Regions from separate parts of the Sinorhizobium chiapasense genome, predicted to be linked through region 2. Evidence: predicted binding sites of a transcription regulator. Region 2 holds the regulator's gene; each other region holds the start of a gene.
The links. Region 2 encodes LexA, which represses DNA repair genes until DNA is damaged. Its sites were predicted from a motif close to TGTTCNNNNTGTGTTCNG; they were not measured.
Positions count from the first base shown of each region.

Region 1: the regulator LexA is predicted to act here: its motif matches at 1,405-1,422, upstream of RB548_RS05590 (DUF5680 domain-containing protein).
Region 3: the regulator LexA is predicted to act here: its motif matches at 1,951-1,968, upstream of RB548_RS02880 (PA0069 family radical SAM protein).

Region 1 covers NZ_CP133148.1:1,168,178-1,171,453, reverse strand. Annotated here, with positions in the region: gene dnaE (DNA polymerase III subunit alpha) at 1-1,148, opposite strand, end outside; gene RB548_RS05590 (DUF5680 domain-containing protein) at 1,665-2,132, shown strand; gene RB548_RS05585 (ABC transporter ATP-binding protein) at 2,212-2,898, opposite strand; gene RB548_RS05580 (lipoprotein-releasing ABC transporter permease subunit) at 2,917-3,276, opposite strand, start outside.
Region 2 covers NZ_CP133148.1:1,540,478-1,543,753, forward strand. Annotated here, with positions in the region: gene RB548_RS07460 (hypothetical protein) at 91-384, shown strand; tRNA gene RB548_RS07465 (tRNA-Cys) at 544-617, shown strand; gene lexA (transcriptional repressor LexA) at 912-1,631, opposite strand; gene RB548_RS07475 (LysR family transcriptional regulator) at 1,812-2,753, opposite strand; gene RB548_RS07480 (NAD(P)-dependent oxidoreductase) at 3,101-3,276, shown strand, end outside.
Region 3 covers NZ_CP133148.1:623,439-626,714, reverse strand. Annotated here, with positions in the region: gene RB548_RS02895 (4-(cytidine 5'-diphospho)-2-C-methyl-D-erythritol kinase) at 1-189, shown strand, start outside; gene moaB (molybdenum cofactor biosynthesis protein B) at 268-810, shown strand; gene RB548_RS02885 (glycosyltransferase family protein) at 1,320-1,850, opposite strand; gene RB548_RS02880 (PA0069 family radical SAM protein) at 2,032-3,189, shown strand.

The sequences.
Region 1 (3,276 bases), 370 kb from region 2:
GGGATGTCATGCTGCTTGGCCCATTTGATGAAGTCGGAAACGATCAGGAAGTAGCCCGGAAACTTCATCCGTTCGATGACGCCGAGCTCGAACGCCAACCGCTCGCGATAATCCTCTTCCTTGTAGCCGGGCGCCATTCCGAGCTTCGCCAGGCGATGCTCCAGCCCCTCCTCCGCCTGTCGGCGAAGCTCCGCAGCTTCCGCACGCTCTGCTTCCTCCGGGTCTCCCGAAGCCCCGGTGAAACGCGGCAGGATCGGCCCGCGCGTCTTCAGCATAAAGGAGCAGCGCCGGGCGATCTCGATCGTGTTCTCCAGGGCTTCCGGGAGATCGGCGAAGAGCGCCGCCATCTGCTTGCGGCTCTTCAGATAATGGTCCGGGGTCAGCCGGAAACGGCTGTCGTCCGAAACCATTGCGTTGTGCGCGACCGCCATCAGAGCGTCGTGCGCGTCGTAGTCAGCCGGTGCGGGAAAGAACGCCTCGTTTGTCGCCACCAGCGGCACATCAAGGCGATAGGCGAGTTCGATCATACGGCTCTCGTGGCGCCGGTCATAATTGCCGTGCCGCTGAAGTTCCATATAGAGCCGGTCGCCGAAGAGCTCGATCAACGCCTTGAGGCGGGACTCGGCCACAGCCGATGAGCCCGCCTTCAATGCCATGTCGATCGGGCCGCTCGCCGCCCCCGTCAGCGCGATCAGACCATCCGTCCCGCCCTCGGCCAGCCATGACCGCGTTATTCGTGCTGCCTGGCTGCCCTCGCCGTCGAGATAGGCGCGGCTGACGAGGTCGACGAGCCGGACGTAACCAGTGTCGGTTGCGGCGATCAGCACGAGCGACGGCAGCTTCACAAGCTGATGATGATGACCGCGCCGTTCGGCTTCCGCCTCGTCTTCCATGTCGATCGACAACTGGCAGCCGATGATCGGCTGCAAGCCGTCATCCGCCGCCTTCTGCGAAAATTCGAGCGCAGCAAAGAGATTGTTGGTGTCGGCGATGCCAATAGCCGGCTGGTCATCCGCTACAGCCTTGCCGATGACTTTCTTCAGCGGCAGCGCACCCTCGAGCAGCGAGAAGGCCGAATGCACACGCAAGTGTACGAACTGCGGATCCGTCGCAGTTGCGCCCTGCCCAAGGCTCTCGTCATTCGCCATCGTTGCACTCCGATTCCCGTTCGGAGCAGAGGATATCCCGTTTCCGGTCCTTGATGTCCAGCGTAACGACCGGAACTGCCGTCTTTTTCAACATTGCATCCGGGAAGCGCTGATTCGGCGTGCCGGGGCCGAAGTGTCACAACCCCAGCGCAATCACCGAGATGCTGGCGATGAACAAGCTCATCGAGGCGAAGGCGGCGAGATCACGAACGAAATCAGTCATAACATGGCTCCTTTTCCGCTATTGTTTTTCTTTTGTTCTATTTTTGTTCCATAGTCAAGCAAGCCCGCATAAAAGATCCCGCAATTCAAAGCTCATGGTTAATACGCCACGGCAACAGCATCGGGGACCGCGAGTGTGAGCATGTGAGCCGGCCCGCATTGAATGCATCAGGTCGCCGCCACTCACCGATCGACGCGAAGCAAGGGCGTCAGATACGAGAGTTTGTTCTCTTTTTGTTCTTTACAAGCTGGCTGCGTTGCGGCATCTTCGCTGGCGAGAATGGGAGAACGCTGATGTTCAGCATCGAGGAACTCACCGACTTTATTGTCGAGGCGAAATCGAAGACCTATGTCGGCGACGGAGCTGCACTTCCCGCCTGCAGGCCCGGCTCGCGCGATATTGGGCACCAGCGCGGCGCGTGGCGTTATCTCGACAGCTATTTCGGCGGAACGGATTTTGCCGGCCAGGAAGCTGTCTGGCACGATGGCAACCCGCGCTGGGCGATGAATTATTTCGGCCGCATCACTCGTCCGGATTTGATCGATGCGCGACGGGCCGGCGCCGTCATCAAGGCGGCATTACGGACGATGTATAACGACAAGCGCCATTTCCTCGGCGGTATGGAATACCAGCACGCCTATGGTTGCTATATCGACAGCAGCCGCGGCGGCACCGATCACTTTTCCGGACGCGAGGTCATTTTCGTCGATGGCGAAGAAGCCTACGAGCTCGATTATCGCGGCGGACTCATCGTCCCCTGACGCTGCCGCGGCGCGCATCTTTTCAGACCCGCAAAGCGCGCCATAGCATTTCGAATCCGCGTAGGGCGGCGCCTTGAGGCTACTTCAGTTCGACGACCTTCCCGTCCTCGATCGTTACACGGCGGTCCATGAGGGAGGCGAGTTCATGGTTGTGCGTCGCAATTAGTGCCGCAAGTCCCGACTGGCGCGCCAGCGCCTCCATCGCCTCGAACACATAACCGGCGGTCTCGGGATCGAGATTGCCGGTCGGCTCATCGGCCAGGAGAACGAGCGGCGCATTGGCCACGCCGCGGGCGATGGCGACACGCTGCTGCTCGCCACCGGAGAGCTCGGCCGGCCGATGGCTGCCACGGTGGCCGATACGCATATAGTCGAGCAATGCGGCGGCTCTCTTCGCCGCTTCCGCCTTCGGAAGGCCGGCGATCAGTTGCGGCATCATGATGTTCTCCAGCGCCGAGAATTCCGGCAGGAGATGGTGGAACTGATAGACGAACCCGATCTCCTTGCGCCGGATCGCCGTGCGCCGGTCGTCGCTGAGCCCGTTGCAAGCCAATCCGTTCACGACGACCTCGCCTGCGTCGGGGTGCTCGAGCAGGCCGGCGACATGTAGGAGCGTCGACTTGCCGGTCCCGGAGGGCGCCACGAGCGCGACGGTCTCGCCGCTTCGCAGCGTGAAATCTACCCCCTTGAGGATCGGCAGGTAGGTCTCGCCCTCTCCGTAATGCCGCTCGATGCCAGAGAGCTGCAGTGCCACACGCGCATTCATTTTGCGTTCTTGTCCTTGTTATTCGTACCGCAGGGCCTGCACCGGATCGAGGCGCGACGCACGCCAGGCCGGGAAGATCGTGGCAAGGAAGGAAAGGGCGATTGCCATGACGACGACGGCGATCGTTTCGTCCGCATTCATATCGGCGGGAAGCTGGCTCAGGAAATAGAGCTCCGGATTGAAGAGCGTCGTCCCCGAAGCCCACGAGAAGAACTGGCGAATCGATTCGATATTGAGGCAGACGACGACGCCGAGGAGCACGCCGGCGATCGTGCCGGCAACCCCGATGGCGGCCCCGGTCATGAAGAAGATGCGCATCACCGATCCGGACGTCGCGCCCATCGTTCTGAGGATCGCAATGTCGCTGCCCTTGTCCTT
Region 2 (3,276 bases):
TGCCAAGCGGTTTTTCAAAAAAAATGACAACGTCCGTTGCGCGGCTGTGGAGAAGGCCCCAATTCTGGGGAGGAGCATGAAAGAGGAATAATGACGAACGGCAGGAAAGAACGACATTTCGGCATCGACCCGCAGACCCACGAGCTCGTCCTCGGCAAATGGCGTATGAACTTGCCCGACTCACCGGTGCTGCGAATTCTTGTTGGGACGCTCCTTGTGGTGGGCGGCGTATTGGGCTTCCTGCCGGTGTTAGGCTTCTGGATGATTCCTCTGGGGCTGCTCGTGCTTTCTCACGACATACCGGCCATCCGCCGTCGTCGCCGCAAGCTGGCGGTCTGGTGGGCGCGCTGGCGCGGCCAGCAAAATTCTTCCGACAAATCCTGAAAGGCACATGCGGCCGCGGGGTGCCAAGCGCGCATTAGCGGAGCGCTGGGGGGAACGTGGATGACCTGGCGCCGTCCCACCTTTTTCGAACCACTCCCCTTGCACTCCTCATAGATTCGTTCTAAACGCCGGCCATCGCTTGATCGATCGAGCGTGAGAGGCCTCGTGGCGGAGTGGTGACGCAGAGGACTGCAAATCCTTGTACCCCGGTTCAATTCCGGGCGAGGCCTCCAAAGCTTTTACTTCAAGAAAATCAACGATGAATGTGTAGCCGGACGCTGTGTGAGTGTTTGGCTTACGGCAAAACCGTTTGGCCCGCGCAAACGCGATTCGCGGCGATCAGTGCCATCATTAACGGATTGGCCCTCTGCAAGGCGGTAGAGCAGGGCCTTTGGTTTTGGCCACCCGAGTTGCAGTGTGATTTTCTCCAGCGCCGCGCGTCTGCTCAGGTGCGGAAAGGGCGCTGTAGCAATTTGAATCACTGCCGCAAGTCGCATTGCTGAGCCCGACTCACCAGCCCGTCTCAACTAGTGATAGCGGCGAATAAGGCCGACGAGCTTGCCTTGGATCTTGACGCGGTCCGGTCCGAATATCCGCGTTTCATAGGCCGGGTTGGCCGCTTCGAGCGCGATGGATGCGCCCTTTCTGCGGAACCGCTTGAGCGTTACCTCCTCATCGTCGACAAGCGCAACGATGATGTCGCCGGGATTGGCCGTGTTCGTGTTCCGAATGATCACGGTATCGCCGTCGAAGATACCCGCCTCGATCATCGAGTCGCCCTTGATCTCGAGCGCGTAGTGTTCGCCGTTGCCGATCATCTCGGCCGGGATGGAAATGTCATGAGTGTTGTTCTGGATCGCGGAAATCGGGACGCCGGCCGCGATCCGCCCCATGACCGGCACGGAAACCGATGCAGTATCGCTCGGTGGCGCCGATTTCGTCGTGGCGGCAGGCGCGGCAGGTGGCTTGCCCAGGCTGCCTTCGATCACGCTTGGCGAGAAGCCACGCCGTGGCTGCGGGCTCGTGGTGTAGGCCTCGGGCAGCTTGATGACTTCGAGCGCGCGCGCCCGGTTGGGAAGACGGCGAATGAAGCCACGCTCTTCAAGCGCGGTGATCAACCGGTGGATGCCCGACTTGGAGGCGAGGTCCAATGCGTCTTTCATCTCGTCGAAGGACGGCGGCACCCCGGATTCCTTCATTCGCTCGTGAATGAACAGAAGCAATTCCTGTTGCTTGCGGGTTAGCATGGCGCGTCACTCCAGAGTCGCGAAACAAATCAAGAACAGACACTATCTGTTCCATATGTGTTCCGCAAGTACCTAAAATTCCGTGAATTTCCCTGGCCGTTGCGAAATCCTCCGGCAAAGCGGGCGGTTGCTCCGCCGACGCCTCGCCGTGAACCACGTAAAGGGCGGGCTACGCCGGTTTCACATCTCCGTCAGCTTGGTGAGAGCTCCGGAGTTTGCGCGTGTTGCGGCTGTGATCTCCTGGATCAGGGCCTGGCTCGCCACCGGAATCGAGACGTCCGATCGGAAGATCAGTCCCACCTTCTGCGGCGGCACGAACTCGTGGATGTCGAGCTGAGCGGATATGTCGATCTCGACCAATGAACCTGTCTCGAGCTCGATGCGTACGGCGTCCTGGCGCACAAGGCCGATGAACTCGCTCTTCTGGAGAATGTTCTTGACGAACATCGGGGAGCCGCTGCGCAAAACCGATCTCTTGAATTCCATGCCTACAAGCTTGCGCAGCGCGCCTTCGAGATCGCGGTTGCCGGTCAATACCACCCAAGGATACTGCGCCAGTTCGTTGAGTTCGATCTGATGACCGTCAAGCATCGGGTGACCGGCGCGGACGACGAGGATCATGGAATCGAGATAGAGTTCGCTCTGTTCGACATCGGGTGGAAGGTCCTCCGGCTCGAAGAGGGTCGCGATCAGGAAATCGAGATCCCCCAGCAGCAATGGGCGGATCAGGTCGCTGCGGGTGCCATTGGCAATGTTGATGGTGAGGCGCCGCTCGTCGGTCACAAGTCTGAGGATCGCGAATGCCAGCGTGCGGCTGTCCGGGCCAAGCGGAGCGCCGACGTTGATCTCGCCTGATCCAAGTGTGCGGATCGCTTTGATATCGCTCTCCATCTTGCGCATCTCCGCCGCAATGCGCCGGGCATGATCGAAGACCGCCTCGCCGAAAGACGTAAGCGTGATGCCGCGCGGCCCGCGATCGAGCAGCGGCACTCCAAAAGCATATTCGAGCATCTGGATGCTTTTCGAAAGCGCCGGCTGGGAAAGATTGAGGCGTTGCGCAGCCTTGTTCAGGCTCCCCAGTTCAGCGACTGCAAGGAATCGATTGACCGAACGCAGATCCATATTTCACCTCCCCGAGAAACTGGATTTGACGATAATCAGTTCTAACTTTTGGTTTGAACGATATCAAATCATTCTTCTTGATTTTAGAACTTCCGGCCCGCAGACTTCGATCATTCCCGGCGGCTACCAACGATTTGCGCACGGGAAGGCCGAAGCGAGAAGTCCTTCAGGACGGGGTTGTACGAAGCCGTGAGGAGACGGCGTCGCACAACCGAAGCGACGGTCGAGGAGGAGCATTTCCGGACAGTCCGGATTCAATCATCGCCTGATCATGGTCGGCCTTCAGGGAGCGCGCCGCGCGTCCCAACGGTTTCGGCTGGCTTTTTTCAAGGCACGGGGAGGATTGCATGTCAGTAAGAGTTGGATTCGTGGGCGTCGGCGCAATGGGATTGGCCATGGCATCACACGCGCTGAAGGCGGGATTCGCAGTAGCGGCCTACGACCTCGACGCGGAATGTCTCGCCAAGGCGTCGGCCGCGGGTATCACGGCTGCGAAAGACCTCGCTGATCTTGCCACGATGGC
Region 3 (3,276 bases), 920 kb from region 2:
CTGAAGGCGGCGGGCGGCACGCTTGTACGCATGTCCGGCTCCGGCGCCACCTGCTTCGGCCTGTTCGACAGCGACGAAAGGGCGCATCGGGCCGCCGAGCGTATTTCCGCCAGCCATCCGGAATGGTACGTTTGCGCCGCGCGAACCACAGCGCCGCGCATCCGATCAGGCGCGCAAAGGTCGCTGTAGCACTTTGAATTGCTGCATGATTCCTTAAATCGATTCCGATTTAAGGAATCATGCAGCAGAGGGAGAGGATAGCACCCAATGCCTGGCATCGACGAAGGCCGCTCCTTCATTCCCGTCGGCATTGCCGTTCTTACGGTATCCGACACGCGCACGCGCGCTGACGACAGGTCAGGCGACACGCTTGAGGCGCGCATCCGTGAGGCCGGCCATCGGCTCGAAGCAAGGGCGATCGTCCCGGACGACCGGCAGAAGATCTACGATCAAGTGAGGGCCTGGACGCTGGACGATGCGATCGACGTAGTCATTACCACCGGAGGCACCGGCTTCACCGGCCGCGACGTGACGCCGGAGGCGCTTGAGCCCCTTTTCGAAAAGCGCATGGACGGCTTTTCCGAAGTGTTTCACAGGATCTCCTACGAGAAGATCGGCACGTCGACGATCCAGTCGCGAGCCACGGGCGGTGTCGCCAATGCCACGTTCATCTTCGTCCTGCCCGGATCGCCGGGCGCCTGCAAGGACGCCTGGGACGGCATCCTGAAGCAGCAGCTCGACTATCGGCACATGCCCTGCAATTTCGTTGAAATAATGCCGCGGTTGGACGAGCATCTCAAACGCGGCTAGAGCGGGATGAGGAAAGGTGTGTGCGGTTTTCCGCCCGCATCCCGCGTCTCGACTTGTTAGAATCGATCACGTTCATGATTTTAGGTCGATCCGACCTAAAATCATGAACGTGATCTGGCGCGTTCGGCAGCGGCCGCAAATTATTCCGCATCCTGCTTCAGGTTGTTCCCCGCGAAACAGCCGGCGTCACAGTCACTTGCTAAATTCCACCTCGTCAGCCGGCGCGGGGTGGCCGAAGGCAAGACCGATCATCCATCCTCAAGCGCAGCGAAGACAAATCATCCCACGACACGGGCGGGGGAAGAGCAGGATGCATACGACATGCCGTCCCTTGGATTGCATGGCAAGCCATTTTCGCTAGCAAGGTCATTTGAGAGCCGCTTCGGGGGGTGCCGCGAACAAGACAGGCACCCCATTCTTGCGATCGATACCTACAGCGACCTTTGCATTGCTGCATATCTTTAACCCTAAATCGGCTACGATTTAAGGAAACATCCAGTAGCCAGCGACTACTCCGCTGCCGGTCGCTTGCCGGCCGCTACCCAGGCGGGAACAAGCTCAGTCACCAGTTTGCGCGCGGCACGAATATTGACCATGTCGCTCAGCCGCATGTTCGCGCGGGCGACGGCGATCGCATCGCACTTCTGCATCAGGAAGCCTGTCTCAAGTGGGCGCGCCCTGCGCGAGAGGCGACTTAACAGCGGGCGGCGATGCATTCGTGAGGGAGAGAACCGCGCCGGATTTCTGTTGAGCGACACATATTCAAGAAGCTCGTCCACCCAGCGCCCTGTAGGCCGTGCGCCCGGCTCCAGGAACATCAACCATTGGCCGCGTGCCGAACGGACAATGTCGCCCAGGTCCCAATCGACGCAAAAACGGCAGCCAGCAGCATCAGCGACACGCAGCGAACCGTCTTTCGAACCGTGATCGAGAATGATGACGTCACTGACGAGGCCCTCCACGGCGCCGGCAACAAGCACCGACAGCGTCTGCGCGAGTTCGGCCTCGTTGTCCCGTGTTTCCATGATGATCGTCAGCATAGTCGTTCCTACCGCATTGCACTCACAAATGCTACAGGCACCGGGCTTGCCCGGTTCGGCATGCTCGGTGGTGATCTCCTATCGCTCAGATGCTCAAGTTTGTTCTTGCTTTGTTCCGCCTTCTGCGATAGGAAAATAATCAGCAACGAAACGGAGCCCGTCTGTTTCCGAGGAGATATCGATGACCGAGCTGTCTCAATTGAGGCAGGGCGCCCTTGCGCCCGCCAACACCGCGGACATGGCCGAAGCAAGGATCAAGGGAACGGGCCTGAGGATCGACATCGATCGCCGGCGCGGCCGCGGCGCCGGCCTCAACATGTCGGGTCGCTTCGAACCGCAAACACGCGAGGTCTTCGACGACGGTTGGGAGAGCATCGAGGAACTGCCGCCCTTCAAGACGGAGGTCCAGGTCGAGAAGCCCCGCGCGGTTATCACGCGCAACGAGTCTCCGGACATTGGTTTCGACCGTTCGATCAATCCCTATCGCGGCTGCGAGCACGGCTGCATCTATTGTTTTGCCCGCCCCACCCATGCCTATATGGGCCTCTCGGCGGGCCTCGATTTCGAGTCCAAGCTTTTCGCCAAGCCGGACGCCCCGCGTTTGCTGGAGCGCGAATTGGCAAGGCCAGACTACAAGGTTCGCCCGATTGCCATCGGCACCAATACCGATCCTTATCAGCCTATCGAGAAGGAATGGCGGATCATGCGCCAGGTTCTCGAAGTGTTGAAGGCGGCAAACCACCCGGTGATGATCGTCACCAAGTCGGCCATGGTGACCCGCGACATCGATCTGCTTGCCCCGATGGCGGAAATGGGTCTCGCGCGGGTCGGCATTTCGGTAACCACACTCGATCGAAAACTGGCGCGCACGATGGAGCCGCGGGCATCGACGCCGACAAAGCGGCTCGAGGCGATCCGCGCCATCTCGGATGCGGGCATCCCCACCGGTGTTCTGGTTTCACCGATCATTCCGGCGCTGAACGACCATGAGATCGAACGCGTGCTCGATTCGGCGAAGACGGCGGGCGCGTCGGAAGCGAGCTACGTGCTGCTGCGGCTGCCGCTCGAAGTAAGCCCCCTCTTTCGCGACTGGCTGCTGCGCAATTATCCGGACCGCTACCGCCACGTCATGTCGCTGATCCGCTCCATGCGGGGCGGCAAGGACTATGACGCCGAGTTCGGCAAGCGCATGAAAGGGGCCGGTCCTTATGCCTGGCAGATCGGCCGGCGCTTCGAACTTGCTGCCAAGCGCCTGGGGCTAAACCTGACGCGCCGGCAACTCAGGAATGATGTCTTCGTGCCGCCGCTCGGAATGGGGGTGCAACTGTCACTGCTTTAGGATCTCCGCACTCCTGAGAATTCCCGCCAAATACAAGCCGATCTCCTCTGTGACAGGAGTTCGATAGCATCGTTCATGCAAATCCTC